One region of the Shewanella sp. W3-18-1 genome, then DNA from elsewhere that is predicted to be linked to it. Evidence: predicted binding sites of a transcription regulator. Region 1 holds the regulator's gene; the other holds the start of a gene.

Region 1 (12,782 bases):
TTGCACTAGGGCCATGCTTCGAGCGAGCGCCTTGTTTAGTACAATATTTTTATTATTTACCAAAGGATTATAATTTAATTGGAGAAGTCCATTGGTGGGATTTGATGTTAAATCTTGAACAGCAAAAATGTTGTTTTCGGGCGGTGTTTGAATTGTGTTTGTTGGAGATAAGGCAAGGAATGGAACAAACGCAGGGCAAGGTTGGCACCACAGTGAAAGTGGTCTGCTAAAGCGGGCTGGGCCCGTGTCATTTTGCTCGAAAATGCTAACCATTAATCCGAGAGAACCTTGTTCTAGACTGCCGCGAAAAAGTGCCGACATTCTACCGTTTTTGACAAAATTTACCATGGCTATTTGTGCGACGCAGTGGACAAAATCCTAAGGTTTATTGATGATGGCGCAATTGGCCGTTGAACAATGTCTGTGGAATTATGGCATTGGAATCATTTTATAAAGGGGTAGGTGATGGCATTTAAGATTGGCCAAAGGGCGGCACCACAGGGTAGCCATTTTTTATCTGAGCAGTTTAGTGGCTTATCCGAGAATGTGCAGGAGTGGCAGGAGGTTGAATTTGAGGATTGCGAGTTTTTGGATTGCCATTTTAGCGAGAGTACCTTCCGTAAATGTAAGTTTATCGAGTGCCGCTTTGTGCGCTGTAACTTGAGTTTAGTCAAAGTGCCCCAATGCCAGTTCAATGCCGTTGTATTTGAAGAATGTAAGCTCGTCGGTATAGATTGGACCCGCGCTGCATGGCCACGTTTATCCTTTGCTGCGCCATTTTCCTTTAAACAATGCATCCTCAACGATAGTTCTTTTCTTGGTTTATCCCTCGACGAAATAGTGATTGAGGAGTGTAAAGCCCACGATGTGGATTTTCGAGAAGGCAGCTTCAATCGAGCCAATTTCACCTACACGGATTTTAGCCATAGCCTGTTTGGCCGCACCCAATTAGCTGATGCGGATTTCTCTGAAGCGACAAATTACGATATTGATATTTTTAATAATAAAATCAAAGGGGCTAAATTTAGTTGTGATGAGGCGATTCGTTTGCTCAATTGTCTCGATATCGAACTTGTCGATTAAAATGCGGTTTAATCAGTATTAACTAATTATTTTTAAAGTATTTTCATAAATTTTTATGTTTATCGAAGATGATTTTTTTATAAAAAAACATCATCTTTTTCCTCTAAAAGTCCTCAGCAAGTCTATTGATCTTATTCACGATTTTTTAGATTGATTTTAGCTTTTCGTTGCCTTAGATCACACCGCTCTCCCCTATGTGGTTTACCACAATATCCGCTTACCTCTTTAGGGTTAACAATTGCCTTGGATTAGAAGAAGTGCATTAAACGAACTTTAATGCGCTGATAACGATAAAAGCAAAACAAAATCAGTGAGCACACTTTAACTCGATATGGCCAAAAGGCATTAAACGGGTTGGATGAGCGTGATGGAGGTAACCATGATAGAGCTTAATAGGCGAACCTTTTTAAAGGGTGCTGGGGCGAGCGGTGCAACCTGTGCCTTAGCCAGTCTGCTGCCGGGCAGCTTAGCGGCATTAGAGAATAAACAGCTAAAGGGTATGGGCAAGGATATTGCCAGTATTTGTGAAATGTGCTCAACCCGTTGCCCTATTTCTGCGCGGGTGATTGAGGGCAAAAATGTCTTCATTAGCGGCAATAAAGCGGCTAAATCCTTTGGTGGTAAAGTCTGTGCCCGTGGTGGTGCAGGTCACAGCTTGCTGTACGATCCACAACGTATTGTTAAACCACTTAAACGTGTGGGTGAGCGTGGCGAAGGCAAATGGGCTGAGATCAGTTGGGACGAAGCTTATAAACTGATTGCGGATAATCTGAATAAAATTAAAAAGGAACATGGTCCTGAAGCCGTAGCATTCTCGTCAAAATCTGGATCACTCGAACAGCATTTGTTCCATTTAGCCACGGCTTATGGCAGTCCAAATACCTTTACCCACGCATCAACTTGCCCCGGTGGTTATGAAATTGCCGCCAAAGCCATCTTTGGGACTAAGTTAAAACGTGATTTAGGCAATTCAAAATACATTATCAACTTCGGCCATAACCTGTACGAAGGCATTAACATGTCCGAAACCCGCGGCATGATGGCAGCACAGATGGATAAAGGCGCCAAGTTGGTGGTGTTCGAGCCAAGATTCTCGATTGTGGCCGACAAGGCCGATGAATGGTATGCCATTCGCCCCGGCACCGATGTCGCGGTCGCCTTAGCGTTATGCCATGTATTAATTGAAGATAATCTATACGATAAAGCTTTTGTTGAGCGTTATGTTGAAGGCTTCGAAGCCTTTGCCGACGAAGTGAAAGCCTATACCCCTGAATGGGCAGAAACGGTTTCCGATGTGCCCGCCAAGGACATTCGCCGTATCGCCCATGAATATGCCGCTAAAGCCCCCATGCTGTAGTCGATTTTGGTCATAGAGCGACATTCACTACGGAAGAGTTTGATATGCGCCGCGCCCTTTATGCTGCCAACGTCTTGATTGGTAACATTGAGCGTAAGGGGGGGATTTATATCGGCCAAAAGCCGGGTGATTACAACAAGCTCGCCGGTGAAGCGGTTGCGCCAGTGTTGGCCAAACCCGGCATAAAAGATATGCCAAAACCAGCCGCAAAACGCATTGACCAAGTGGAAGAACAATACGCCATGATGTGGTCATCGGGGGGGATTTACCAAACCATTCTCGATGCGACCTTAAGTGCAGTGCCATATCAGTTACACGGCTGGGTGATGTCCCGCACTAACCCAATGCAAACCATGACAGACAGAGCGCGCGTTGTTGAAGCCATGAAAAAGCTCGACTTTATCGCCGTGTGTGATGTGTATATCAGTGAAACTGCGGCCTATGCTGATGTGATTTTACCTGAATCAACCTACCTTGAGCGCGATGAAGAAATTGCCGATAGGTCGGGGAAAAATCCTGCTTACTATGTGCGTCAACGAGTGGTTGAAACACTCGGTGATACAAGACCCTCTTGGCAAATCTTTAAAGACATTGGCAATGAACTGGGCCTCGGTGAGTTTTATCCATGGGACAACATTGAAACCCTGCAATTAATGCAAGTGAACCGCGATACCGCGCTGTTACGCCGAATTAAGGATGAAGGTTTTGTCAGCTTTGGTAAGCCTATTATGTTGCGCGAACCTAAGATGGTTGCCGAGTTTATTAAGGCATACCCCAATGCGCGACCCGCCGATGAAGACGGCACTTACGCCAGTGCACTGACCTTTAAAACCCCAAGCGGCAAAATTGAACTCACCTCCGCTAAAGTTGAAGCGATGGCTCCGGGGCGTGGAGTGATTAAGTTCCGCGAAGTGGCTCTGAAAAAACCAGACGAGCTCTACTTTATCCAAGGCAAAGTGGCTGTACACACCAATGGCGCCACCCACAATATTCCTATGTTGGCGAACCTGATGCCTGATAACGCTATCTGGGTTCACCCAGTGACAGCGGGCAAGTTAGGGATCAGTAATGGCGATCCAATTCGTCTCACCAGTAGCGTAGGTACCGAAGAAGGTCATGCCTTAGTCACACTAGGTATTCGCCCAGATACTGTATTTGCTTATATGGGTTTCGGCTCTAAAAACAAAGAGTTGGTCAGAGCAACGGGCAAAGGTATCCACTGCGGAAACTTACTTCCCCACGTGACAGCACCTGTGTGCGGCATGAATGTGCACACTACGGGTGTCACGCTGGCAAAGCGCTAATCGGAGGCTTAAATGAATAAACGATATGTAATGGTGCACGACGAGAATAAGTGCATCGGCTGCCAAGCTTGTAACGTGGCGTGTCGCAGTGAAAATGGTGTACCTGAAGGTGTTACCCGCCTACAGGTACGTGTCGAAGGCCCCTATGGTGAAATGCCCAATCTGCATTTCAAATACCACAGGGTATCCTGCCAACAGTGTGAAGATGCACCCTGCGTTAAGGTGTGCCCAACGGGGGCTGCCTATGTGGGTGAAGACGGCATTGTTTCTATTCATGCAGATAAGTGTGTGGGTTGTATGTACTGTGTGGCGGCGTGCCCCTACAAAGTACGTTTTATGAACCCAGAAACTAAAGTCGCGGATAAGTGCAACTTCTGTAAAGACACGCGTTTAGCGCGGGGTGAAGAGCCTGCTTGTGTGACTGTGTGTCCAACCGATGCGCTTGTGTTTGGTGATGCCAATGATCCTAAGAGTGAAGTGGCCATCATGCTCAATACCAAAATCACTTACCAAGATAAAACCCATTTGGGCACTAAGCCTAGGGTGTATCGCGTTCCTACCAAAAGAGGGGGGATTTGATTATGAACAATACTTGGGGCGATATGACGCAATATGATCCAGTGACTTGGCATTGGGTTATCGCCGTCTACCTATTTATGGCGGGGTTATCCGCGGGCAGTTTACTGATTGGTATCGGTCTACGTTGGGCGAATAAGGAGCTTAACACAGGGGTTGAAAGCAGTATTCTTAAGGCGGCGGCCATTATTGGGCCTGTAGCGATCAGTTTAGGTTTGGCGTGCTTAGTGTTTGATTTAACCAAGCCATTCCATTTCTGGTTAATCTTGATTAACTACAACTTCCAGTCAGTGATGGCTATTGGGGTGTTGGCGCTGCTGGCTTATTCACCCTTGGCATTTGCCTATGCGATTCTCGTATTGCGTGACGATTTGCCAAAGTGGGGCTTAGGTTTCTTAGTGCCTATTGCTAAGTTACTTATGCCCTTTAGAAAGGTGATTGAAGTATTGCTGTTTGTCCTCGCTATTGGCGTAGGGGCTTACACTGGCTTCTTAATTTCGGCCATGAATGCCTATCCTATGCTCAATACTGCGGTACTGCCTGCACTGTTTTTAGTGTCAGGCTTATCGGCGGGCGCTGCGGCTAACGCGGTACTGGCGTTGCTGATGTTTAAGACAGACAGTCACGATAAAACGCTTGTCAAAATGCACGGTTTAGAATTGCCTGTGATGGCGATTGAAGTCATGTTCCTGTTTATGTTGTTCTGCGCCTTGTACTTTAAAGGTGGTGCTGCGGCTGCAGCACTGGCTTCATTGACAACAGGTGTTTGGGCAAGCGTATTCTGGATTGGCGTAGTGGGTATCGGCTTTGGTATTCCATTGCTGTTTATGCTGCTACCCGCTGCGACTCGCCATACTAAGGGCGCAATGATCATGGTTGCCTGCGCTAGCTTAACGGGCGTGCTCGCACTGAGACACTTTATTGTGTACGCAGGACAAAGCTACTTAAGCTGAGTGTAGATAGGCTTTACATATTGAGAGATAAAGAAAAAGCACTGGCAATGTCAGTGCTTTTTATTGTTTGAATCTTGAGAAGGTTTGCCTGTACAAGCAGGGCACTTATTGGGGTAATAGCTCGATAACCGACTTTACCGTTAACACTAAGGCGCTGATGGCACAGAGGGCTAATGTCGCCATTTTGGTTTTATGTTTATCGATGCGTCCCACGAGTTTACCTGCGACTAAATAACCCAAAATGACTGAGGGTAATAGCATTAAGGAGAGCCATAGGTGTTTGATCTCTAGCAAGCCTGTTACAGCTAAAATACACAGCGCAATCATAGAGCTAAAAATAAAGAAGGCCGATAAAGCTGCGCGGAACTGCGAGGCATCTTTGCCCGCCAATAAAATCGCCATTGGCGGGCCACCAATTGCGGCAATATTGCCGAAAATCCCTGAAACCACACCCGCACTGAAGAGGGTTGCTTTATTAACGGGGAGACTGAATTTATACAGGCTGAGAATAACCGCGATTGTCACAATGGCGGCGATGGATAAACCGAGTATGGGTTGAGGCGCAAACAGCAACAGGCTGGCACCGATAAAACCGCCGGGTACGCGACCGATAAGAGCATATTGCAAGCCATTGAATTCTAAATGACCGCGCTCACGCACTAAGGTAAGTAGCGCGATAGAGAATCCCATCGCAATAACGGGTGCAGGGACAAGCTGCGGATCGACGATATACAACAAGGGGCTAGCAACAACCGCAAGCCCAAATCCAATCAGGCTTTGGGTTAAGGCGCCCATAAACACGATTAGCGAGGCTAAGGCAAGTGTCTGGGGATCTATCATAGAAAACATAGGGTTCCTACATACCCAAAAATCTCAAGATAAACTCATCGCTTGAGATTATGTAGGCATAAACAAAAAGGGATCGTTAACGATCCCTATTGATGAGCAATGTGATCTTGAAAATAACAGCAATCTTGGAAGCGACGAGTCGCTATTCCATGTCTTCCCACTCGATCCCCATTTCGTCCATCAACAACTTGGCTTCGGCGGGAATACTATCTGGGTTGTCTTTTGACAGATCGTCATCGTTAGGCAATGGCTGGCCAGTGTAGGCGTGCAAAAATGCCTCACACAACAGCTCGCTGTTGGTGGCGTGACGTAAATTATTGACCTGACGACGAGTACGTTCGTCCGTAAGGATCTTAAGCACTTTGAGCGGAATCGACACAGTAATTTTCTTTACTTGCTCATTCTTCTTGCCATGTTCAGCATAGGGGCTGATATATTCCCCATTCCATTCAGTCATTGACTCACCTGTTATAACGCTAAATTCGGGGCAGATTTTAAACCCTTACAAACAACAGTCAAATTATTGCTACTATTTCTTAGGGATTGCAAACAGATTTCTTTATGTTTAGACGTCTAAACGTCTTAACGCCTATTGACGATGTGGTTGGGCTTAGGTACATTTAGACGTCCAGACATCTCTATCAGTCTACCGAATTTAGGAGTCCACCCATGGCAGAGCGTCAATTAGCCACACTGGCAGTGCGTCAGGGTATCGAAAGCGATACTCAATATGGTGCCGTTGTGCCACCGATTTATTTGTCGACTAATTACGCCTTCGATGGTCATAACAATCCCCGCGAATTCGATTACAGTCGTTCAGGCAACCCAACGCGCTGCATTTTAGGCGAAGCATTAGCCCAATTAGAAAAGGGCGCCACTGGCATAGTGACGTGCACTGGCATGGCAGCCATCACCTTAGTGACCACCTTACTCGGCCCAGATGATCTCTTGGTTGTGCCCCACGATTGTTACGGCGGTTCCTACCGTTTATTTACCAACTTGGCGAAGAAAGGCCAGTTTAAGCTGATTGTGGTGGACCAAACTGACAGTCAAGCGTTAGCCGCAGCCATAGCGCAGAATCCTAAGATGGTGTGGCTCGAAACCCCATCGAACCCGTTATTGCGTGTGGTGGATATCGAAGCCATTGCTAAGGCGAGCCATGATGTCGGCGCGCTGGTGGTGGTCGATAACACCTTTTTATCGCCGATATTGCAACAACCCCTATTGTTAGGTGCGGATATCGTTATCCATTCCACCACTAAATATATCAATGGTCACAGCGATGTGGTCGGCGGCGCTGTGGTCGCCAAAGATGCGCAAATCGGCGAAAGCTTACATTGGTGGTCGAACACTCTAGGCTTAACGGGGTCAGCCTTCGACAGTTATCTGACCCTGCGCGGCCTACGTACTCTAGCGGTACGCATTCGCGAACATCAAGCCAATGCCCTGCGCATTGTTGAGGTATTAACCCAAAGCCCTGTGGTGAGCAAAGTCTATTACCCTGGTCTTGCGGATCACCCTGGTCACGCCATTGCAGCCAAGCAGCAAAAAGGCTTTGGCGCTATGCTGAGTTTTGAGCTTAAGGGCGACGAGGCCGAAGTGGTGGCCTTTTTAGGTGCATTAAGTTTATTTAGCGTGGCAGAAAGTTTAGGTGGCGTCGAAAGTTTGGTGGCAGTGCCCGCTACTATGACCCACAGAGCCATGGAGCCGCAGGCGCGCTTCGAGGCTGGTATTAAAGACACCCTATTGCGTCTATCGGTGGGTATTGAAGATGCCGCCGATTTAGTTGCAGATATTCAAGCAGGATTAGCCGCCGTTGCGGCTTGTCAGTAGAGGAATAATAGATGGCACGTTGTCACTTACATAAATTTGGTGGCTCCAGTTTAGCGGATGCCGATTGTTATCGTCGAGTCGCCCATATCCTGTTAACCCACGGTCATAGTGATGATCTCGTGGTGGTCTCTGCGGCGGGTAAAAGCACGAATTTCCTGTATAAATTATTAGCGCTGCGTGATGCGGCTCAGCTATGGCAAGAAGAATTACAAGTGCTGATCAGTTACCAACAGGGGTTGATTGAGCAGTTGTTGTCGAATGAACAAGCCCGCGATCTGCGTGAGCGTTTGGCTACTGATAAAGCGCAACTTATCAGCTTGTTATCCTTGGATGCGCGCAATGATTACCAAATCAACCATGTGGTGAGCTTTGGCGAACGTTGGTCGGCACGTTTAATGGCGGCGCTACTGCGCGAATCTGGCGTGGCGGCAAGCCATGTGGATGCCTGTTCAATTTTAGTGGCCGATGAAGCCGCTGTGCCACAAATTCGGGTACAGGAATCCCGCGCTAAAGTACAAGCCCTATTAGCCGCGCATCCCAATGAACGCTTGGTGATCACAGGCTTTATCTGCGCTAACGAGCGTGGCGATACCTTATTACTTGGTCGTAATGGTTCAGATTTTAGCGCTAGCCTGATTGCTAGTCTTGCCGATATCGAGCGCGTGACGATTTGGACCGATGTGGAAGGGGTGTTCAACGCCGATCCTAATAAAATCAACGATGCCAAGTTACTAAAAAGTATGTCACTTGCCGAAGCCGATCGCCTAGCGCGTTTAGGCTCGCCAGTATTGCATTCGCGCACTTTGCAGCCGTTATTCAATACCGAAGTGAGCTTAGCGGTGCGTTCAAGTTATGCGTCCCACACCGACTTTACCTTAATCGCGCCCCACAGTTCGTCAGCGAGTGCGCCTGTGGTGACGAACCTCAATGCTGTTGTCCTGTTCGGCTTTAAACTCACAGGGGAGTTAACTCGTTTATTAGATTTATTGATTGCCGCGGGTTTAACGCCATTGGCCCATTGGACATCTGCCCATCAAAGGGTTGAACTTGCCTATACCGCTGAGAATCAAAAACAAGTTCAAAGATTACTCGATGCTGAGGCAGAAGCATTAGGGATCAGCGATCAGCAGATCAACACAGATTATGGTTTAGTCGCATTAGTGAGTGCCGACGCCGAACATTATCGCCGCAGCTTCGCCCGTTTACTGAGCCGTGATGCTAAACCTTTGTTCAGTGGCGATTTAAGTTTAGTGACGTTAGTGCCCCAGTCACAGGTGAATCTGTTAACCCAAAAAGTCCACCGCCGCTGCGCTGGCCCGCGTAAACGCATTGGCGTCTTACTGCTCGGTGTGGGCAATATTGGTGAGGCTTGGGTCAATCTCTTTAAGTCGGTTTCGCCATCACTGGACCATGAACTTGAGGCTAAGGTTGAGTTAGTGGGATTAGTTAGCTCCAGTAAGGCGTTGATCAAATCCGCTGGCATTAACTTAGCCAATTGGCAGACCGAATTCGAGGCAGATGCTACGCCTTGGCAATATGAGCATTTATTTGAGCAGTTAGAGCAAGTTAACTGCGATGAGCTGGTGGCCTTAGATATCAGTGCCAGCGCCAGTTTGACGCTGCAATATCCAGAACTGTTCGAGCGCGGTATCCATGTGGTGAGCGCGAACAAACTCGCTGGCTCGGGTCCACTACCTTTCTACCGTGAGTTAAAGCAGCAACTAGGTAATCGTCGCTTATTTTGGCGCTACAATGCTAGTTGCGGCGCCGGCTTGCCTATCCAGCATGCGCTGAATGATCTGCGTAACAGCGGTGATAGCGTTGAGGCCGTGGGGGGGATTTTCTCCGGCACCCTGTGTTGGTTATTTGAGAAATACGATACCAGCAAGCCATTTTCAGAATTAGTGATTGAAGCCAGAGGCTTAGGTATTACTGAACCCGATCCCCGCGACGATCTATCCGGCCGTGATATGCAGCGTAAGTTGCTTATTTTAGCTCGTGAAATTGGCCTTGAAATAGAGCTTGAAGATATTGAGCTGCGTTCATTAGTGCCCGCACATTTAGCGGATATTCCCTTAGAGCAGTTTCTTGCTCGCATTGCCGAGTTAGATGCCGATTTGCTGCAACAATATGGTGCGGCGGCTGAGCAAAATAAGGTGCTCAGATACGTGGCATCCTTAGACAACAGCGGCCCAGAGCTTAAGGCTGAAGTGGGCTTGCAGTGGATTGATACCGATCATCCCTATGCCAATTTAACCCCGGGGGATAACGTGTTTGTGATCCGCAGCGCCTTCTATCAAGGTAATCCGCTGATCATCCGTGGACCGGGCGCAGGCCGCGAAGTGACAGCGGCAGCAGTGCAGTCAGACTTGACCCAGATTTGTCGCGATCTATTGCAGGAATAGATTTAAATTCAAAAGCTTAAAGGACTCATTCGAGTCCTTTTTTATTGACTAAAATTAAGCTGGTCTACAAGCGATAAGAAAATGCAACAAATGGAGATTTTTTGGCTTGACTTGCATCTCAGTTTCTCTAGTATATGGACATGTAGACGTCCAAACGTCCATTTGATTTGAACCACTGAACTATAGAGTCGTGCCATGGGCGGTTAGTCGTGCCAAGGGCGGTTGAGGAAATACACATGGCTTTTCATCACGCACAACATTCACATTCGCTAAACCAGAGCTTGTCTGAGCTTAATGGCGATATTAATGTTTCTTTTGAGTTTTTTCCGCCATCTACCCCCGAAATGGAACAGATCCTGTGGAATTCTATCCGTCGTTTAGAGCCACTGAATCCTAAGTTTGTGTCTGTGACTTATGGTGCTAACTCTGGCGTACGTGACCGTACCCATGGCGTGATTGAGCGTATCCAACAGGAAACTGACCTTGTTGCCGCGCCGCACTTAACCTTAGTGGACGCCAGCGATGAAGAGTTATTAGAACTGGCTAAGCATTACTGGAAATCGGGCATTCGTGACATAGTGGCCCTACGGGGTGATTTACCCGCAGGCAGCCCAAAGCCAACCCGTTTTGCGGCCGATTTAGTGCGTTTGCTGCGCTCTGTGGCTGACTTTGATATTTCCGTTGCGGCCTATCCAGAAGTGCACCCCGATGCGAGCAATGCACAGGCGGATTTGATCAACCTTAAGCGTAAGATTGATGCGGGTGCCAGCCGTGCCATTACCCAGTTTTTCTTCGATGTGGAATCTTATCTGCGTTTTCGTGATCGCTGCGTTGCCGCTGGTATCGATGTTGAAATCGTGCCTGGCATCTTACCTGTGACTAACTTTACCCAGCTAAAACGTTTCGCGGGCATGACCAATGTGTCGTTACCGAATTGGTTACATAAGCAATTTGATGGCCTAGAAAACGATGCGGGTACACGCCAATTGGTGGGGGCAAACGTGGCAATCGATATGGTAAAAGTATTGTCCCGCGAAGGCGTGAAGGATTTCCATTTCTACACCTTAAATCGCGCCGAATTGACCTACGCGATTTGCCACACTTTAGGCGTGCGTCCTAAATAACATCTTATAAAATAAGCTAATAAAAACGCCGCAGAGAATGCGGCGTTTTGTTTTTCTGTGCTTTAAATTTTGAATTGAGCCAATAACGTTGTTAAACGGGCTGCGAGTTGGGCAAGTTCATCGCCAGCGCGTGCAGTTTGTACCGCACTATCTGTGGCATTGGTCGCAATATCATTGATGTTATTGACATTTTTATTAATTTCTGCCGAAACTGCGCATTGCTCATTTGCGGCGCTGGCAATTTGAATGTTCATTTGGCTAATAGTGGATACTGCTTGGGTAATGGCTTCGAGTGCTTCACCCGCTTGGTGGACTTGGGATACGCAGCTTTGGGTGGTACGGGTGCTGGTTTCCATCGCATTAACCGTGGATTTGGCTTTATGTTGAAGCGCTTCGATCATCTGCTGAATTTCTGTGGTAGATGCTTGGGTGCGGCTAGCAAGGGTGCGCACTTCATCGGCAACCACCGCAAATCCTCGACCTTGTTCACCCGCCCTTGCGGCCTCAATTGCCGCATTGAGTGCGAGTAAGTTAGTCTGGTCGGCAATATTACGGATAACCACAAGCACAGAATCAATTTCAGCGGTATTACGCTCTAATTCATTGATTGCGCTCGCTGCTGTGGCTATCTCCTCAGCTAGAATCGCTATCGTTGATACCACTTTTTGTACGACCAATTTGCCTTGTTCGGTTGAGTCATTGGCGTGATTGGCGGCATCGGCCGCATCGGTGGCGTTATGGGCAACTTCTTGTACCGTTGCGGCCATTTCATTCATTGCGGTAGCAACTTGCTCGGTTTCGAGGTGTTGGCGATTCGCCATTTGCTGGGTTTCTCGCGTAATGCTCGACATTTCCTCTGCGGAGGTGGCGAGCAGGCTGGTAGAGTCGGCAACTTGGGAAACTGTGTTGTGAATTTTTTCAACAAAGCGGTTGAATGCCATGGATAATTCTGCGATCTCATCCTTACCATTTACCGCGATTCGGCGGGTTAAGTCACCTTCACCTTCGGCGATATCATTCATGGCTTGGGTGGTTTCTGCGATAGGACGCGTAATGCCCTTGGCAATAAACCAAGCAATGGCGGTTCCAATGAATAGCGCTGCTAAACCGATAAGGATCAGCTTAAGACGAATATCTGCCATCGTCTGCTCTGAATGGGTTCTATCCATCGCGATATCGAGTACCCCAAATACATTCCCTGAATAATCTTTTATGGCGTGGCGATACAGGGCGTAGGTTGTGTTATTTAAGGTGAGAGTGCGGATCACTTCATGGCCTTGCATAACCGTATTTAGCTC
Region 2 (12,782 bases), 1.8 Mb from region 1:
TTCGCCGCCGCAGGATAATCAAAAAGAAAAAACTCCCTATGGCGGCAGTAATAATACCCACGGGTAACTCTTGATTGCCCAACAAACAACGTGCTAAGACATCAATCCACACCAAAAATAATCCCCCCACCAACGCGGTTAATAATATTGATTGACGACCAGGAAATAATAACCGCACTGTGTGGGGGATCATTAAACCGACAAAACCAATGCCGCCGCAGGTGGCAACCAATACGGCGGTAATCAAGGAGCAAAGCAGCAACATATTGAGCCGCAGCTTAGGCACATTCACCCCTAAGGTATGGGCGGTTTCGTCCCCTGCTTGCAACGCCATGATCTGGCGCTTCATCCCTAAAATAATCACCAGACTCACGCCTATCACTAAACTCGGCAGCACTAGCAACGACCAACTGGCCTTAGCGAAACTGCCTAAACTCCAAAAGAGCACTGATGCCGTGGCCTGTGGACTGGCGAAATACAGCAGCAGACTCGTTAATGCGCCAAACATAAAGGAGGTTGCCACACCAGAAAGCAACATGCGCTCCACTTGGCTATTAAGCCCAAGCCCAGACAAGGCAAGCACAATTAACACAGATAAGCTCGCACCGATAAAAGCGCCAAAGGGTAAGCTAAACCAGAGCTGCCCAGCAAAAGCACCCGAGCCGCTAAAAATACCTGAGCTTGTTATTAATGCTGAATGTTCAAATAAACCAGAACCGGTAAAAATCGTCAACATCACCACAGCGCCAAAGGACGCGCCAGAGCTAATGCCAAACAAATAGGGATCGGCTAACGGGTTGCGGGTCACGGTTTGCAGCACACTCCCCGCCATTGACAAACCCGCCCCCGCCACAAAAGCCAGTAAAATGCGCGGCAGTCTTAGTTCCATCACAATGCGCTCAGTCATACCATTGGCTTGAACAGGATTCACCACATTATTTGTAAATACTTGAATAACTTCTATAAAGCGGATATTTGCCGCACCAAAGCTCGCCGCAGCAATAGGGGTGAGCAAAGTGATGATGCCCAATACAAGCAGCATCAGTTGTTGTCTCGTCAACGGTGTCACAATACGCCCCAAATATGAGATGAAATGTTGTTTATTCCTCGACATCATCCGCCCTCGCCTCGCTCGTTCAGGCCATGAGCCACATGGTGGTAACCATAAAAATAACTGATTAAGGGCTTTTTATGTTGTGGATGGGGCGATACCTGAGCACACACGCCGAACACATCACCAATGCGCGCCTCTGTTAATACTTCGGTTGGCGTCCCCATAGCGCTGACTTCACCGTTATGGATCAACAACAAACTGTCGCACAGGGCACTGGCTAGATTAAGATCATGAATAGAAGCAATCACGCTGATCCCAAGACTACGCACTAATTCGAGGATCTGAATTTGATAGCGCACATCGAGGTGGTTAGTTGGCTCATCTAGGATTAAAAGCTGCGGCTGCTGCACTATGGCGCGGGCAATCAAGGCGCGTTGCTTTTCACCACCAGATAAGTGCTCATATTGTTGATACCTCTTATGGCTCAAGCCCACTTTATCTAAGGCCTGAGCAATGCGCTCAGCATCCCTACTGGAATTGGTATCGAACATGCCCTTGTGGGGCGTCAAGCCCATGCTAACCAATTGCTCTGTGGTTAGGTCAAAATAATGCGGTGTATCTTGCTGCACGACGGCGACACGGCAAGCAAACGTCTTGGGCGATAAGAGCTCAATATCTTGATCAAAAAGGGTAATTTTGCCCTGAGTCGGGCGCACAAATCGATACAAACACCGCAGCAAGCTAGACTTGCCCGCACCGTTAGGCCCAATCAAACCCAACATCTCCCCCGTAGGCAACGAAAAGTTAATATTGGATAGAATGGTTTTGCCACCGATACACCAGCTTAACTGGCTGACATCGAGTGCGACACTCTGGCTCGTTGACGGACGAGTGTTACTTTCACTCAAACTATGGCTCATTTGGAGTGCAGAGAGTTTCACCAACGCGGCGCTCCTAGCGAGTCCAAACCTAGATTAAAAAAGGCTATGTACATTGTTATCTGCTCCCTCGAGTCACCCGCTCGAGAACTAAGGCTGCACGCAGCGATAACAGAAATAGGCAGGTCTCCTGACTTGTAGGGAAAGAAGGTTCTAGGTTCTAGGTTCTTCTTTTACTACTCACAGTTGCGGGTACAGTTCGGGCTGACTGATAAGCAGTGCCCCGATTCCCTATTATGTTTGGGTTGATATGCGCTTTGTTCACAACGCCATTGAGAATGAAAACAACGGAGCGATTCGAACAAGAGAGTCTATTCCCAACACCTATTTCTGCGACGTTATCACTCATTGCGCATGTAATACGCTATCTCGTTCAAACGTCAGGAAAAAGCATTATCCTACATCTATCCCATTAGGCAATGCTGTTTAAATCAGAATATTTTCATGTCAGCTTATTCTCGCCAAACGATCACGCCTACACCATAGCGCCTAGGTCGTGAAATAAGGCCTCAACACCTGCGCCCACTCGGCCAATCTAAACGCCAATAGCAGGCACCCTGTTCATCTTGCAGCACATTAATGCTCACCACTGCCGCCACGGGTAAATCAAGCTGACTATAAAACCCCACCGCCCGTTCAACCCCAAGGGCGCGAGCCATTAAGTGACGGATCACCCCGCCGTGGGTCACAACCCACACTTTGGTAGCAGGCATATAGTCACCGCGCTCATTAACGGCACTGTTTTCATTACCCATTTTATGTGAGTCGAGGGTAAATCGTTCAAACTCGGCGGCGAGTATCTGATCAACCGCCCCATTCACCCGCGACTCAAAACTCGCCATAGTTTCACCATTGGGCGGCGGCGTTTGCCAAGGATTTTGCCAATACGCCGCTAAGCGTTCGCCCTCTTGTTGATACACTTCATCGAGCCGACAACCGTCCCAATCACCAAAATCAATTTCCTGCAAACCCGACAAACACTGCGCCTGCAATGGCCTAGTGACTGATACCAACGCCGCTGTCGAATGCAGCTCGGCGGCGAAAGCGTGGGCAAAATCGGCGCAGCGGCGTGAAGTCGAGCTATAAATCGCGCTACACACGCTGGCCTGCGCCTCAACCGCTGCCGACATTTGTTGCCAACCCTTTTCGCTCAAAGGCACATCCACACGCCCCCGCAAGATGGCGCCGCCTTCACACTCTCCGTGGCGTAACAATAAAAGCTGCACTTGTTTCATATATGCCTTTTTAGTTAGGGACTAGATGCTAGGAACTCAAGCCGAGGGCCTAAATTCTAGATTCTCGATTCTCGCTCCTAATGCCTTTGACTTTCATCTTGCCCTGACGATCATAAGTCGCGTATTATGGACGTCTATACGTTTAAATGTCCAAAAACATTTTATAAAAACAAGTATCCAAAAACAAATGTCGATAGACCAGAATAAAATGCACTTTGCATAACAAGGGTCGATGCTTGGACTTAACTTAGCTGTATTTAAGGTAATTATTTATGACGATACCCTCAACCAAAGCCGGCCAGATATTAGCAGACATTCGCAAACAGCTTGCAGAGCGCATTCTGATCTTAGACGGTGCCATGGGCACAATGATCCAAGGCTACAAGCTGGAGGAAGAGGACTATCGCGGCGAACGCTTTAAGGATTGGCATACCGATGTTAAGGGCAATAACGACCTGTTAGTGCTCACGCAGCCTCACATTATCAAACAAATTCACACCGACTACTTAAACGCCGGTGCCGATATTATTGAGACCAACACCTTTAACGCCACGACTATCGCCATGGCCGACTACGACATGCAGTCGCTGTCAGCCGAAATTAACCGCGAAGGCGCGCGCCTCGCCCGTGAAGCCTGTGATGAAGCCTTTGCTGCCACAGGCATTCCACGCTACGTCGCCGGTGTGTTAGGCCCCACTAACCGTACGTGTTCTATTAGCCCTGATGTGAACGACCCTGGCTATCGCAACGTCAGCTTCGATGAGTTAGTGACCGCTTACAAAGAATCCACTAAGGCACTGATTGAAGGCGGCGCGGATATCATTATGGTCGAGACCATATTCGATACCTTAAACGCCAAGGCCGCGCTGTTTGCGATTGAATCCGTATTCGATGACTTATTTGGTCAGCATTCTAAAGACAGACTGCCGATCATGATCTCGGGCACCATTACCGATGCATCAGGCCGCACACTGACAGGCCAAACGACCGAAGCCTTTTACAATTCCCTTCGCCATATCAAGCCCTTGTCTATCGGTCTTAACTGCGCCCTTGGGCCAAAAGAGCTGCGCCCCTATGTGGAAGAATTGTCACGTATCAGCGAATGCTATGTGTCGGCGCACCCAAACGCGGGTCTGCCGAACGAGTTTGGCGGCTACGATGAAACCCCAGAAGATATGGCGAACGTGATCGAAGATTGGGCGCGCGAAGGCATGCTCAACATTATCGGCGGTTGCTGTGGTAGTACGCCTGAACATATTCGCGTTATTCGTCAAGCAGTTGAAAAATATGACCCTCGCGTCTTACCCGACATTCCGGTTGCCTGCCGTCTTGCGGGTTTGGAACCACTCACTATCGACGCCCAAACCCTGTTTGTGAACGTGGGCGAGCGCACCAACGTCACAGGTTCTGCCAAGTTTTTAAAGCTGATTAAAGAAGGCAAGTTCGAGCAAGCGCTTGATGTCGCCCGTGAACAGGTTGAAAGCGGCGCGCAGATCATCGATATCAATATGGACGAAGGCATGCTCGATGGCGTGGAGATCATGCACAAGTTTTTAAACTTGATTGCCTCTGAGCCGGACATCAGCCGCGTACCGATTATGATCGACTCCTCTAAGTGGGAGGTGATTGAAGCTGGCCTCAAATGTATTCAAGGCAAGGGGATTGTTAACTCGATTTCCCTTAAGGAAGGCGAAGCCAAATTTATCGAGCAAGCTACCTTAGTGAAACGCTACGGCGCGGCAGCCATTATCATGGCGTTCGACGAGCAAGGCCAAGCCGATACTAAGGCGCGCAAGATTGAGATCTGTACCCGCGCCTACCGCGTGCTGGTCGATAAGGTCGGCTTTCCGCCAGAAGACATTATCTTTGACCCGAATATCTTTGCGATTGCCACGGGTATCGATGAACACGATAACTATGCCGTCGATTTTATTGATGCCATTAAAGCAATTAAGGCCACCCTGCCCCATGCGATGATTTCGGGCGGCGTGTCGAACGTGTCGTTCTCCTTCCGTGGTAACAACCCAGTGCGCGAGGCGATCCACGCGGTATTCCTGTACCATGCGATTAAAGTCGGCATGGATATGGGGATTGTGAACGCGGGTCAGTTAGCCATTTACGATGATATCGACCCCGAGCTTAAAGAGCGGGTCGAAAACGTGGTGCTTAACTTGCCCTGCCCAGTTGAAGGCTCGAGCAATACAGAGCAGTTACTTGAAATCGCAGAGAAATTCCGCGGTGATGGCGCGCAGGTGGGTAAGAAAGAAGATTTAGAATGGCGCTCTTGGCCAGTTAATCAGCGTTTAGCCCATGCGCTCGTTAAAGGCATCACCGAATTTATTGATGAAGATACCGAAGCCGCTCGCCAAGAAGCGAAACGTCCACTCGATGTGATTGAAGGCCCGCTGATGGACGGCATGAATGTGGTCGGCGACTTATTTGGCTCGGGCAAGATGTTCCTGCCACAAGTCGTTAAGTCTGCGCGGGTGATGAAAAAGGCCGTGGCTTACCTCAATCCCTTTATTGAAAAGGAAAAAGTCGCAGGTCAGTCTAATGGCAAGATATTGATGGTGACCGTAAAAGGTGACGTGCACGATATCGGCAAGAATATCGTCGGCGTAGTGCTCGCCTGTAACGGCTTTGAGGTATTCGATTTAGGCGTGATGGTGTCGGTAGAGCGAATTCTCGACGCCGTGAAAGAACACAATATCGATATCATCGGCATGTCGGGCCTTATCACCCCAAGCCTTGATGAGATGGTGCATAACGTGAAAACCTTCCACCGCGAAGGCTTAACTATTCCAGCAATTATCGGCGGCGCGACTTGCTCAAAAATCCATACAGCGGTAAAAATCGCGCCCCATTATCCCCATGGCGCTATCTATATTGCCGATGCGTCCCGCGCTGTGCCAATGGTCAGCAAACTGGTGAATAACGAGACACGCCAAGCCACCATTGATGAAACCTACGCCGAATACGACGATATGCGCACTAAGCGTTTATCCCAAGCCAAGCGTAAAGAGATTGTTTCACTGGAGGCCGCCCGTGAAAACCGCTGCCAACACGACTGGGCCAATTACACCCCATTCAAACCCAATGTGCTCGGTCGCCAAGTGTTTGATGATTATCCATTAGAAGATTTAGTTGAGCGTATCGACTGGACACCGTTTTTCCGCTCGTGGGAGCTGCACGGCCATTACCCTGAAATCCTCAGCGATAAAGTGGTCGGCGTTGAAGCGCAAAAGCTGTTCGCCGATGGTCAGGCCATGCTTAAAAAAATCATCGAAGAAAAGTGGCTCACGGCGAAAGCGGTTATCGGCTTATTCCCAGCCAATACCGTGAATTACGACGATATTGAGCTGTATACCGATGAGTCGCGTACCACAGTTGAAATGACCACCCATCACCTGAGGATGCAGCTTGAGCGGGTCGGTAACGATAACTTCTGCCTTGCCGACTTTGTAGCGCCAAAAGATAGCGGCGTCGCCGACTATATGGGTGGTTTTGCGGTCACTGCGGGCCATGGGATTGATGAACATGTGGCACGTTTCGAAGCCAACCACGATGACTACAACGCCATTATGCTCAAGTGTTTAGCCGACCGTTTGGCCGAAGCCTTTGCCGAACGGATGCACGAACGGGTACGTAAAGAGTTTTGGGGTTATGCGGCCGACGAGCAGTTAAGCAACGAAGCCTTAATCCGCGAGAAATACAAAGGCATACGCCCCGCACCGGGCTACCCAGCTTGCCCAGACCACACAGAAAAAGGTTTGTTATGGGACTTGCTCAAGCCCGATGAGACCATCGACTTGAATATCACCGAAAGCTACGCCATGTTCCCTACCGCTGCGGTATCGGGCTGGTATTTCGCCCACCCAAAATCCCGCTATTTTGGTGTAAGTAACATAGGCCGCGATCAAGTGGAAGATTATGCGAAGCGTAAAGGGATGACTGTAGCTGAGACAGAGAAATGGCTGGCGCCAGTGCTTGACTATGATCCTGAATAGAGAGTGATCCTGACTGATTTTTAGAAATAGTCAGGATCTTTATTACGCTAACGCGGTTTGAGATCTAAGATCGGTCTTGCGACCGAAAAGGTCGTGGAATTCCATTCCACACCAGGGCAAGAAGGGGATCAACAGCAATCCCCCTCTTGCATCTCCCCTTGCCGCCCCTAGCGAAGTTACATGCATTAGGGACTAGCCTTGGTCTTATGGATAAATTGCTATCGCTTCCGATGGTACATCCTGTACCCCGAAAGCTAGCCGGTCATCCATGACCGGACTCACGCAATTTATTCCAACGCCCCGCGGCAACTTCGCAGGGGATTGGTGAACTTCTGCTACTTTTGTGTTACTTGCTAGCCATTCAAAGCAAACCGAGTAATGTTTACTACCAGTTTTAGAAATTTAACAATGGATGACTCATTAAATTTCACATTATTATTTCAAATTACAGCTTAACAACTGGTGTAGAGATAAACCAAAAATAAAAAATCTCACCAATTAATTTCCAGAGCGGAATTAAGCAAGCAGGACTCAAACTTGAAATATCCATACTAACAACTTTGCCATCCTTAATATCCTTTTTTATTAAAGAAATTAAGGAACTAGTACTAGCTGTCAAGTTATGGGAAATATCTAGCCTATTGTTTTCAAACTCAGCTAATCTTTTTAAAAATAGAGGACAAGAAAACGCACCATATAAACCCCTCCAGTATTCTGAAAAACTATTTTCATCTTTAAAAACTTCTTTGTATTTATGCCCCCGTTTAAAATCATAATACAAATAGCTTTCTAAATTTATAGTCGTAGCGTTAGAAATAAAATCAACTGGCATTCTTTGAGTACTATTAGCCTTATTATCAATGACATTTAACGGAATTAAATTTTCAACCTCATGACAATTTAAAACATGCAATCTATCTCTTATCTTTTTCGATTCAAAAAAATGTATTAATTTTAAAGCAGTTACACCATCATTACTTTGGGGGTGTTTTTTATCACTATCACAAATTGCAAATACATTGTAATTAGTTGTATACAAGATAGAACAGACCTCATGAGAGCGATCGCCTCCACCATGTACTGGCACAAAGTCCAAGTTGTAATTATCACCTCTAAACAACTTATATGATTCCATTACAAGGTTGTAAACCACAATATCATCAACATCTTCAACAATTAAATTCGAACGTCCTAAAAATCTATCGATCGAAGTAACACTTCCCTTGTAATCAAATAAATTAACGACAAACAACTCACTAAAATCGCATTCAAAATCAAAAGAATTATCAACAAAAATAAATCTTATAGCAAAATCTTGTGCTAAAAAATCACCAAGAAAAGTAATTTTATTTAGCGATTTTCTAAAAATTGTTTTTGAAAACAAACTAATATCATTTAAGCAAATTATTTTTTCCAATGTATCTCTATCTGAAACAACACAATGATGTCCATACGCTATGGTTTGCGCTAATTTTTCTAAAAAAAGTAATAAATATTGTGATTCTGGATTTTTAGTCACCGACTCGACTATCGATTTATCTAGTTTTATAATCATATTATTAATAATCAAAAAAACCTAATGGCCAGTTATTAAGAAAACCGTTTTGGTCAAAATTTGCAGAAATTATTTTAGTCTCTCGACTTTCTCGATCTTGTTCAAAAAGGGAAACCCCTATCATATCATTAGCGATTTTCCCTTTAGATATTAGATTACCCATTTTAGATATTATTGATTCACTATGAGTTTCTATAATTAATTTAAGTTCGATACCATTATTATTTGCAAGTTCAATTGCATTTATGAATACAATTGAAAGCGACGCCTGCATCTTAGGATGCAAATGTAACTCAGGTTGCTCAATCGCAAATATATAACTATTTATTTTTCTACTTCTTTTTGAATTTTCATATCCAGATGATACTGCCCATAATTGAATAATAATAGGTAACACTTGTGAAAAACCAAATCCCATATCAGAAATATTATCACTCAAATCTGAATCGGCATACTGAAGATTAATTGATATATGATTAGAGTTCAAATCTACATTTATAACAAAACCAAATTCACTTTTTGTCCACTTATTAAGTTCCTCCCTCCACTTACCAGTAATATTAGATATAAACATACCTATATTATCCCCACGATGGTCTAACTCGTCGATACTTAAATCTTGATGCCTATAATATCTTGCCGTTGAAGTTCTTAATGGTGCAATATATCTAACGCCTAACAACTCATTGGTCATAGAATCATTTATATTTGCACTATTCTCTATAAGATAATAAAGATCAGCCAAACCAGATATAAATCTGAACTTTTTTGAATTAACATCCCAACTTAATGTTTCTTTTTCCCACTTTGCAGTTGAGTTCATTTTCCTTAACAAAGCTAATTTATTATTATCATTAACTGAATTTCGTAAAAATCTTGTAGCCATAGCTTGCAATTTGTTACTACTCGAACTACCTGAGTAGTTTTTAAAAAGCTGAACAACTTGATTGAATAATGCTGTACTTATTTGCTTGCCTTTTGCATCAACCAACCCTGAAGAAGGTGATATTAAAATCGGAAGTAAATTATCAGTATCAGTTATCTGATACTTTAAATCATGTTTTTTTAACGGCCATGACAACCTATCAGATGAAATATCAGTAATCACACCATCCTCATCAAACTTAAAAAAAATCGTATGATTATACATTTTAACTTGATAACTTGCCGTATAACAACTTAAACCACTATTAGACCTCATCATGCCTATTTTACATATCAACTCCACTGGTTCTTCATTAATAAAACTGTGATGATACTTTTTCCTATTATAAGAAAGTTGGAATGTAAAAAATAGTTCATCCTCATTCTTCACTTCACCATTAAAAAATTTTTTATGAATTGCTGTATCAAAAGAACCAAAATCAATATATAAACCATTCCACAGTATAGGCCCTCGAGTTTTCTTTTCAACACTTTGCCTGAGCAATGGAAATATCCTTAGAAAAGTACTTTTACCCGAACTATTGTTTCCAACAAGTATATTAATTTTCTTTAATTCAAAGTCACCACTATCCCTAAGGGACTTAAGACCTTCTACTTTTATTTTTTGCATCAAATAATCCAAAGTAAATTTAAATTTATTAAAACCTATCTAATCTGACCCTAATGCTTTATCTGTAGCGGTCACCAATTCAGTAATAAACCGAATACATTTATCCACTTCATCACGTTTTATGATTTGAGGTACACCAATTTCAACTTGAGCACGGTGTACCGCATCTCCACGCTTTTTGAGCCAAGTATTAAGGGTTTCTCTCGCTTGTTTAGGTATATAATTCGGCCATTTCCAATGCTCTGTAACATCAATCCCGAAAAACTCTTCAAAAATTTGCTTCGTTTTAGCAGAGTCTGGGTTATGAAACATTTTCAAGCGAGTAGAAAACTGCTGCTCCATAAAGTTTCCAATTTGACACCCTTTTAGTGCACCAAACTTGTTGTTGAAAAGTTCTGTAGCAACATCTTCTACATAGGTTTCCCAAGCCGTCATAGTCATGATCAAAGCGGCTCTTTTCAGTGCCTCTGGAACAGCCTTTCCTTGACCAACATTAAGGTTGTCATAGCATTCGATTAATACTCGCGCATCACCAATTGCACGCTTAAATGTATTTAGAGCAACAGACATTAAATTCCTTAGCTAAATAGCAGTTATATTAATAACTATCTGACTTTTAATAAAAATTATGAATAAACACTAATGCCAAGAGTTACGCCAATCCCCTGCGAAGTTGCCGACGGGCGTTGAAGAAAATCACGTGAGCGAGGCATGGATGCCGAGCTAGCTTTCGGGGTACAGGATGTACCATCGAAAGCGTTAGTGATTTTCGAATAAGCGCTAGGCCAGTAACCAATGCATGTAACTTCGTTAGGGGCGTCTTGGAGAATCCAAGGAGGATAGGACGAGCAGTCCTCCTTGGTCGGGTGTGGGTTGAAGACCCACGACCTTGATTCACCTCGGCCGTTAGGCCGCAATAAACAAATAACCGCGATAACATTGCCAATTCGCAGCGCCAAGCAAACCAGCACTATCAAAACGCTTCAGCTTTGTCGTTCGACAACAAGCCCCGCCATAGCTACCGCACTTAGCCAACAGCCGTTAGCCAAGGGATTGCACTGCTCTTTTCTAGATTCTAGGCTCTAGCACCTAGCACCTAGTGTTAGAAACTCATCGCATATTGTTCAGGAGGCGTTTCTTGCGAAATAAAGATACATCTTCCTGATGCAAGTGAACTTAACCATGGTCACGATTAAGTTTCATCCTTGTTAAAACTTAAGATAGCGTTCTGATTAGGCCATGTCTACCACTTTCACATTACAAATTAGATAGTTAAGTGATAACTAATTTTCATCCTCCCTTTACAGACCAATATCAAAGCGTATTCAGGATAAGTAGTGCAAAAACACAGAAGTAAACGCAGAAATGGCTGGTACCAACCGTTAACGATTTACACCTAAACAAAGGGGATCTCAATAAGAACTGCGCTTGACTAGCTTCATCAGCCTATTACAGAGACAAGTTGCTATTTGGTATATTGCGATTATATTGCCCCATCTGTAACACGCTGATCTATTTTGTCTATTTTTACGTACCTACGTACAGTTAAAGACCGCAATACACACTATACTAAGCAGCATGCCACCAAAAAGTGATTTTAGTACTTCGCTTTGGAAATCAATATGATCATATTTAATAAGCGCTTGAAGGAAGAGAATGAGCAGTTGAAAGAAGAATTACTTTCAATGCAACAGGTAAGGGAAAGCCTTGATAGCGAGATGTTAGCATTAACACTTGATTCAAATGGAAAAATTACCGTAATCAACGCAAACTTTACCCATGACATGTTATTCCAAAATACCTCACCCGTCGGGCGAGAATTAATCGATCTTGTGCCTCAACGAGCCAGAAGTACTAATCACTTTAAGTTAATGTGTGATGCATTAAAACGCTGTGTACATTGGGCTGGCGCCCTACAAATTACCAAAGGCGATGGCGAAGAAGCCTGGTTACGGGCAATTATACAGCCGGTGAAAAACAGTAAAGGCCAAGTTAAACATATATCTGTATATGCAAATGACCTCACCCGTACCATCAAAAACTCACAGGAACACCAAGATTTAACCCAAGCCTTACAACGCTCTACGGCTGTCATCGAATTTAATTTGGAGGGTATAGTTCTCGCGGCAAATGATAATTTTTTACAGGCCATGGGCTATAGCCAAAATCAAATTATTGGCAAACATCACAGAATGTTCTGTGAGCCTGAAGAATATAATTCTCTAGAATATAAACAGTTTTGGGAACAGCTTCGTCAAGGTAAATACGTTGCGAGCCGCTTTAAACGTCTTGATAGTTATGGTCGAGAGGTTTGGCTAGAGGCATCCTATAATCCGATTTTTGATAGTTACAAAAAACTGTATAAAGTCGTTAAATTTGCAACGGTAATCACTGAGCAAGTCAATCGAGAGCAAGCCATATCCGAAGCGGCCGATATT

What was found. The regulator MetJ, encoded in region 1, represses methionine synthesis genes. The targets are predictions, from matches to a motif close to TAGACGTCTAGACGTCTA.
Region 2: the regulator MetJ is predicted to act here: its motif matches at 3,355-3,372, upstream of metH (methionine synthase).

Annotation. Positions count from the first base shown of each region.
Region 1 is NC_008750.1:4,054,749-4,067,530, reverse strand. Features, by position in the region: gene SPUTW3181_RS18470 (pentapeptide repeat-containing protein) at 466-1,083, shown strand; partial or broken gene phsA (thiosulfate reductase PhsA) at 1,463-3,744, shown strand; gene SPUTW3181_RS18460 (4Fe-4S dicluster domain-containing protein) at 3,757-4,323, shown strand; gene nrfD (NrfD/PsrC family molybdoenzyme membrane anchor subunit) at 4,326-5,273, shown strand; gene SPUTW3181_RS18450 (sulfite exporter TauE/SafE family protein) at 5,379-6,122, opposite strand; gene metJ (met regulon transcriptional regulator MetJ) at 6,265-6,579, opposite strand; gene metB (cystathionine gamma-synthase) at 6,792-7,955, shown strand; gene SPUTW3181_RS18435 (bifunctional aspartate kinase/homoserine dehydrogenase II) at 7,967-10,360, shown strand; gene metF (methylenetetrahydrofolate reductase) at 10,597-11,484, shown strand; gene SPUTW3181_RS18425 (methyl-accepting chemotaxis protein) at 11,547-12,782, opposite strand, start outside.
Region 2 is NC_008750.1:1,112,273-1,125,054, reverse strand. Features, by position in the region: gene SPUTW3181_RS05065 (FecCD family ABC transporter permease) at 1-1,114, opposite strand, end outside; gene SPUTW3181_RS05060 (ABC transporter ATP-binding protein) at 1,114-1,995, opposite strand; cobalamin riboswitch at 2,095-2,281, opposite strand; gene SPUTW3181_RS05055 (histidine phosphatase family protein) at 2,502-3,227, opposite strand; gene metH (methionine synthase) at 3,500-7,234, shown strand; gene SPUTW3181_RS05040 (hypothetical protein) at 7,680-8,753, opposite strand; gene SPUTW3181_RS05035 (AAA family ATPase) at 8,794-10,344, opposite strand; gene SPUTW3181_RS05030 (HEPN domain-containing protein) at 10,384-10,914, opposite strand; gene SPUTW3181_RS22315 (PAS domain-containing methyl-accepting chemotaxis protein) at 11,967-12,782, shown strand, end outside.